DNA from 2 places in the Pseudomonas citronellolis genome. Region 2 is predicted to be linked to the other one. Evidence: predicted binding sites of a transcription regulator. Region 2 holds the regulator's gene; the other holds the start of a gene.

Region 1 (3,402 bases), 3.1 Mb from region 2:
TCGAGGTCAGGCGGCGGATAACCGCGAACGGTTATTCGCCCTACGCTCCTGGATGTTTGACCGTGGCGGGGAGGGCGTTCCCTCTCCCTAACCCTCTCCCTGAAGGGAGAGGGGACCGTTGGGCAGACGTTGATGTTCTGGTGTTAGCCGGCTTGTGCCGAGTTGCCGGCTGAGCCATTACTTCTCGGCACGGACTAGCCCCCTCTCTCTTCAGGGAGAGGGCTGGGGAGAGGGAGCGGAGTTAACCCAAAGCACCGAAGCCACCGGCAAACCCCGTTCGCGAGCAAGCTCGCTCCTACGAAAATCTAAAGCGCTATCTGCCACCCATGATCGCGATGTAATCCTGCGTCCAGCGGCTATAGGGCACGTACTTCCCGCCCTCCGCCTGCGGCGTCTTCCAGAAGGCGATGCGCTCGAACTGGTCGTAGCCGTTGGTGGCGCAGCCCTCGGCGCCGAGCAGCTGGCTGCCCTTGCAGCCGGCCGGCGCCGCCGGCACCGAACCGAACCAGGCGGCGACGTCGCCCTGCACCTTGGGCTCCAGCGACCAGTTCAGCCACTTGTAGGCGCAGTTCGGGTGCTTGGCGTCGACGTGCAGCATGGTGGTGTCGGCCCAGCCGGTCACGCCCTCGGCGGGGATGGTCGAGGCGATCGGCTGCTTCTCGCCCTGCAGGGCGTTGACCTGGTAGGGCCAGGAGCCGGAGGCGGCCACGCCTTCGTTCTTGAAGTCGCTCATCTGCACGGTCGCGTCGTGCCAGTAGCGGTGGATCAGCGCGTGCTGGGCGCGCAGCAGCTTGAGCACCGCGGCGTACTGCGCCTCGGTGAGCTGGTACGGGTCCTGGATGCCCAGGGACGGCTCGGTGCTCTTCAGGTAGAGCGCGGCGTCGGCGATGTAGATGGGCCCGTCGTAGGCCTGCACGCGGCCCTTGTTGCTCTTGCCGTCGGGCAGTTGCTGCTCCTTGAACACCACGCTCCAGCTTTCCGGCGCCTTGGGGAAGACCTTGGTGTTGTACATCAGCACGTTCGGGCCCCATTGGTAGGGCGTGCCGTAGTGCTTGCCGTCCACGGTGTGCCAGGGCGCGTCCTGCAGGCGCGGGTCGACGTTCTTCCAGTTGGGGATCAGGCTGACGTCGATCGGCTGCACGCGCTTGCCGTACACCAGGCGCAGCGAGGCATCGCCCGAGGCGGTGACCAGGTCGTAGCCGCCCTTGGCCATCAGGCTGACCATCTCGTCGGAGGTGGCGGCGGTCTTCACGTTGACCTTGCAGCTGGTCTCCTTCTCGAAGGGCGTCACCCAGTCGTAGTTCTTGTCGCTCTCGCCGCGCTCGATGTAGCCGGGCCAGGCGATGATGTCGAGGGCGCCCTCGGGCGCGCCGAGCTGGGCGGCCTGCGGGGCGGCGCTGGCCAGGGCGCAGGCGCCGGCGAAGGCCAGGGGGGCGAGTTTCGGGGAAGGCATGGTCGGACTCCTGTTGGGGGTTCGGAGCCTCTGCGGTCGTAGCGCACCGCGGGTGGGGCACCTGGGCGGACAGCATGTGTCATGGCGAAACGACATCTCTGGCAGCCTAGTCGCGCCCGCCGGGGGCTACAAGCGCAGGCTCGCCATCCACGCATAAGCATAGGCGCAAGCGCGCCGGTCGCCGCCACTGGCCTAGACTGAAGCGGTTGGCGCCAAAAGGGGCGGCGCCGGCCCGCTGCCCGCGCCGCTTGCACCAAAGTGGCGCGCCAGTGCCGGGCGTGTTTTGCAAGCCATTGAAACCCAAGGCTTTGTTTCGATGGCACGGGGCTTGCGATGGCAAGGCTACTGGTGGCGACAAGGAGTTCGGCATGTCCCGCACTTTCTACGACGAGATGTATGACGCGAATGGCCAGTGCCGGGCGCACTACCGCGAATTCGCCCGCTGGCTGGCGGCGGCGCCGCCGGAAACCCTGGAGCAGCGCCGGCGCGAGGCCGACCTGCTGTTCCACCGCGCCGGCATCACCTTCACCCTCTATGGCGACGAGCAGGGCACCGAGCGCCTGATCCCCTTCGACACCATCCCGCGCAGCATTCCCATGAGCGAATGGCGCGTGGTGGAGCGCGGCTGCATCCAGCGGGTGCGCGCGCTGAACATGTTCCTCGCCGACCTCTACCACGGGCAGCGCATCATCAAGGCCGGGGTGGTCCCGGCGGAACAGGTGCTGACCAACGAGGGCTACCAGATCGCCATGCAGGGCCTGGACCTGCACCGCGACCTCTATGCCCACATCGCCGGCGTCGACCTGGTGCGCGACGCCGACGGCAGCTACTACGTGCTGGAGGACAACCTGCGCACCCCCAGCGGCGTGAGCTACATGCTCGAAGACCGCAAGATGATGATGCGGCTGTTCCCCGAGCTGTTCGCCGCGCAGCGCATCGCGCCCATCGACCACTACCCGAACCTGCTGCTGGAGACCCTGCGCAGCTCCAGCCCGCTGGACAACCCCAGCGTGGTGGTGCTGACCCCCGGGCGCTTCAACAGCGCCTACTTCGAGCACGCCTTCCTCGCCCGCGAAATGGGCGTGGAACTGGTGGAAGGCGCCGACCTGTTCGTCCGCGACGAGCGCGTGTACATGCGCACCACCGCCGGCCCGCGCCCGGTGGACGTGATCTACCGGCGCCTGGACGACGCCTTCCTCGACCCGCTGGCCTTCAACCCCGAGTCGATGCTCGGCGTGCCCGGCCTGCTGGCGGCCTACCGCGCCGGCAACGTGGTGCTGGCCAACGCCATCGGCACCGGGGTGGCCGACGACAAGTCGATCTACCCCTACGTCGGCGACATGGTGCGTTTCTACCTGTCCGAGGAGCCCATTCTGAAGAACGTGCCCACCTGGCAGTGCCGCAAGCCAGCCGACCTGTCCCACGTGCTGGCGCACCTGCCGCAGTTGGTGGTCAAGGAAACCCAGGGTTCCGGTGGCTACGGCATGCTCGTCGGTCCTGCGGCCAGCAGCCAGGAGATCGAGGCCTTCCGCGAGCGCATCAAGGCCCGCCCGCACGCCTACATCGCCCAGCCGACGCTGTGCCTGTCGACCTGCCCGACCTACGTCGACAGCGGCATCGCGCCGCGGCACATCGACCTGCGGCCGTTCGTGCTGTCCGGCCGCGAGACGCGCCTGGTGCCCGGCGGGCTGACCCGCGTGGCGCTGCGCGAAGGCTCGCTGGTGGTCAATTCGTCACAGGGTGGCGGTACCAAGGACACCTGGGTGGTGGAGGACTGAGATGCTGAGCCGTACCGCAGCCGACCTGTACTGGATGTCCCGCTACCTGGAGCGCGCGGAGAACCTTGCGCGCATGCTCGACGTGAGCTATTCGCTGTCGCTGATGCCGGCGGACGACCGCGGCGGCGGCGCCGACGAACTGGCCATGCCGCTGTTGATCACCGGCACCAT
Region 2 (3,402 bases):
CGGCATGAGCCTGTCCGGCGGCGAGCGCCGCCGCGTGGAGATCGCCCGCGCCCTGGCCAGCTCGCCGAAGTTCATCCTCCTCGACGAACCCTTCGCCGGCGTCGACCCGATCTCGGTGGGCGACATCAAGCAGATCATCCACCACCTCAAGGCCAAGGGCATCGGCGTGCTCATCACCGACCACAACGTGCGCGAGACCCTGGACATCTGCGAGACGGCCTACATCGTCAACGACGGCCAGTTGATCGCCGAAGGCGATTCCGCGGCTATCCTGGCCAACGAACTGGTCAAGGAAGTCTACCTGGGCCACGAGTTCCGCCTCTGAGCCCCCTCGCCCCGGCCGCGCGCCGGGGCGGACGCCCTCCTCACGTCGGCCCGACCGACCGACAACAGATTTATGCGTAAACGCCCTAGGCAAAGTCTGAGAATTCAGGCATATAATTTGCTTCCTAGCGGCGTCCGGGAATTTGGGTCCAGGCGCCCGTAGTCGTGGATTGGGTGCGCTACACGCCCGCGGACAAGGTGCCAAGTTCCAGCCATGAAACCATCGCTCGTCCTCAAGATGGGCCAGCAGCTGACGATGACTCCGCAGCTGCAACAGGCCATCCGACTGCTCCAACTCTCCACCCTGGATCTGCAACAGGAGATTCAGGAGGCGCTGGAATCCAACCCGATGCTCGAGCGCCAGGAAGAAGGCGAAGACTTCGACGGTAGCGACCCCTACGCCGAGGGCGCGGAAACCCCCACCAATACCAACGTCAACTCGCAGAGCGAAAGCTTCCAGGAAACCACCACGCCCAGCGCCGACAGCCTGGACGAAGACCAGTGGGCCGAGCGCATCCCCAACGAACTCCCGGTGGATACCGCCTGGGAAGACGTCTACCAGACCAGCGCCAGCAGCCTGCCCAGCAACGACGACGACGAGTGGGACTTCACCGCCCGCACCTCCGCCGGCGAGAGCCTGCAGAGCCACCTGCTGTGGCAGCTGAACCTCTGCCCCATGTCCGACAGCGACCGCCTGGTGGCCCTGAGCATCATCGACGGCATCAACAACGACGGCTACCTGGAAGAATCCCTGGAGGACATCCTCACCTCCCTCGACCCCGAGCTGGGCATCGAGATGGACGAGGTGGAAGTGGTGCTGCGGCGCATCCAGCAGATGGAGCCGGCCGGCGTCGGCGCGCGCAACCTGCGCGAATGCCTGCTGCTGCAGCTGCGCCAGATGCCCGCCAACACCCACCTGCTGAGCGAGGCCCTGCGCCTGGTCGCCGACCACCTCGACCTGCTCGGCAGCCGCGACTACACCCAGCTGATGCGGCGCATGAAGCTCAAGGAAGACGAGCTGCGCGAAACCATCGAGCTGATCCAGTCGCTGCACCCGCGCCCGGGTTCTCAGATCGAGTCCGGCGAGGCCGAGTACGTGGTGCCGGACGTGATAGTGCGCAAGCACAACGAGCGCTGGCTGGTGGAGCTGAACCAGGAAGCGGTGCCGCGCCTGCGTGTCAACTCGCAGTATGCCGGCCTGGTGCGCCGCGCCGACTCCAGCGCCGACAACACCTTCATGCGCAACCAGTTGCAGGAAGCCCGCTGGTTCATCAAGAGCCTGCAGAGCCGCAACGAGACGCTGATGAAGGTGGCGACGCAGATCGTCGAGCACCAGCGCGGTTTCCTCGAGTACGGCGAGGAAGCCATGAAGCCGCTGGTCCTGCACGACATCGCCGAGGCGGTGGGCATGCACGAGTCGACCATCTCGCGGGTCACCACGCAGAAATTCATGCACACGCCGCGTGGCATCTTCGAGCTGAAGTACTTCTTCTCCAGCCATGTGAGCACTTCCGAGGGCGGCGAATGCTCGTCCACGGCGATCCGCGCGATCATCAAGAAACTGGTCGCGGCAGAAAGTCCGAAAAAGCCGTTGAGCGACAGCAAGATCGCTGGTTTACTGGAGGCACAGGGCATTCAAGTGGCACGTCGGACAGTCGCCAAGTACCGGGAATCTCTCGGAATAGCTCCATCGAGCGAGCGCAAGCGACTGGTCTGATTGACCCAAGCCAAGGTGTTCCGGCGGCAGGCCCCATAACCTGCCACTTATACACGGGCAATAAGGAGAAAGCGGTATGCAAGTCAACATCAGTGGCCATCAACTGGATGTGACCGACGCCCTGCGCGACTACGTGGTCGAGAAACTCGGCCGACTGGAGCGCCACTTCGACAAGATCACCAATGTTCAGGTCATCATGGAGGTCGAAAAGCTGAAACAGCGTATCGAAGCCACGCTGCACATTTCCGGTGGCGAAGTCGTGGCCTGCGCAGAACACGAAGACATGTACGCCGCCATCGACCTGCTGACCGACAAACTCGATCGACAACTGATCAAACACAAGGAAAAGTACCTCGAACGCCAACAGGGCGTTGGAGTCCGCTAACCCCCCTCCCCTATGATCCGACTTGAGCAGATCCTGTCCCCCGGCCGTTCCCTGGTGAACGTGCCGGGCGGCAGCAAGAAGCGCGTACTCGAACAGATCGCCAACCTGGTCGTGAAAGACCTTCCCGGCCTCGACGCGCAAGACATCTTCGAAAGCCTGGTGGCCCGCGAACGCCTAGGCTCCACCGGCTTCGGCAATGGCATCGCCATTCCCCACTGCCGCCTGACCGGCTGCAAGGCGCCGATCAGCGCCATTCTTCACCTCGATGCGCCGGTGGACTTCGACGCCCTCGACGGCGCCCCGGTCGACCTGGTGTTCGTCCTGCTGGTACCCGAAGCCGCCACCGAGGAGCACCTGGAGCTGCTGCGCCAGATCGCCTCGATGCTCGACCGCGCCGAGGTGCGCGAACGCCTGCGCCGCGCGAGCGATGGCGAGGCGCTGTACCAGATAGTCGTGGAAGTGCAGAACGGCCACTAGCATGCGCCTGATCATCGTCAGCGGCCGTTCCGGCTCCGGCAAGAGCACTGCCCTCAACGTCCTCGAGGACAACGGCTTCTACTGCATCGACAACCTGCCGGCCAGCCTGCTGCCGGACCTGGCCCAGCGCGCGTTGCTGCACACCGAGCTGATGCACCCGCAGGTGGCCGTGTCGATCGACGCGCGCAACCTGCCCAGCCAGCTCAAGCGCTTCCCCGAGCTGCTCCAGGAAGCCCGCGACAAGCACATCCAGTGCGACGTGCTGTACCTGGACGCCGACGACGAGACGCTGCTCAAGCGCTTCTCCGAGACGCGCCGGCGCCACCCGCTGACCACCGACACCCGCTCCCTCGCCGAGGCCATCGCCGACGAGGAGCAACTGCTCAGCCCGATCGCCGACCTCGCCGACCTCAAGCTGAACACCACCAACCTCAACCTCTACCAGTTGCGCGACGTCATCAAGCTGCGCCTGCTGAACAAACCCGAGCCGGGCACCGCC

The links. Region 2 encodes sigma-54, which starts transcription at its own class of promoters, with help from an activator protein. Its sites were predicted from a motif close to ANTGGCATNNANNTTGCTNT; they were not measured.
Region 1: a site for sigma-54 is predicted at 1,769-1,788, ahead of PcP3B5_RS18865 (circularly permuted type 2 ATP-grasp protein). Genes of this name have one in related genera too.

The regions. Positions count from the first base shown of each region.
Region 1 covers NZ_CP014158.1:4,348,988-4,352,389, reverse strand. The annotation lists gene ydcS (putative ABC transporter substrate-binding protein YdcS) at 314-1,453, opposite strand; gene PcP3B5_RS18865 (circularly permuted type 2 ATP-grasp protein) at 1,822-3,231, shown strand; gene PcP3B5_RS18860 (alpha-E domain-containing protein) at 3,233-3,402, shown strand, end outside.
Region 2 covers NZ_CP014158.1:1,257,523-1,260,924, reverse strand. The annotation lists gene lptB (LPS export ABC transporter ATP-binding protein) at 1-325, shown strand, start outside; gene PcP3B5_RS05735 (RNA polymerase factor sigma-54) at 539-2,041, shown strand; gene hpf (ribosome hibernation-promoting factor, HPF/YfiA family) at 2,118-2,426, shown strand; gene ptsN (PTS IIA-like nitrogen regulatory protein PtsN) at 2,439-2,903, shown strand; gene rapZ (RNase adapter RapZ) at 2,905-3,402, shown strand, end outside.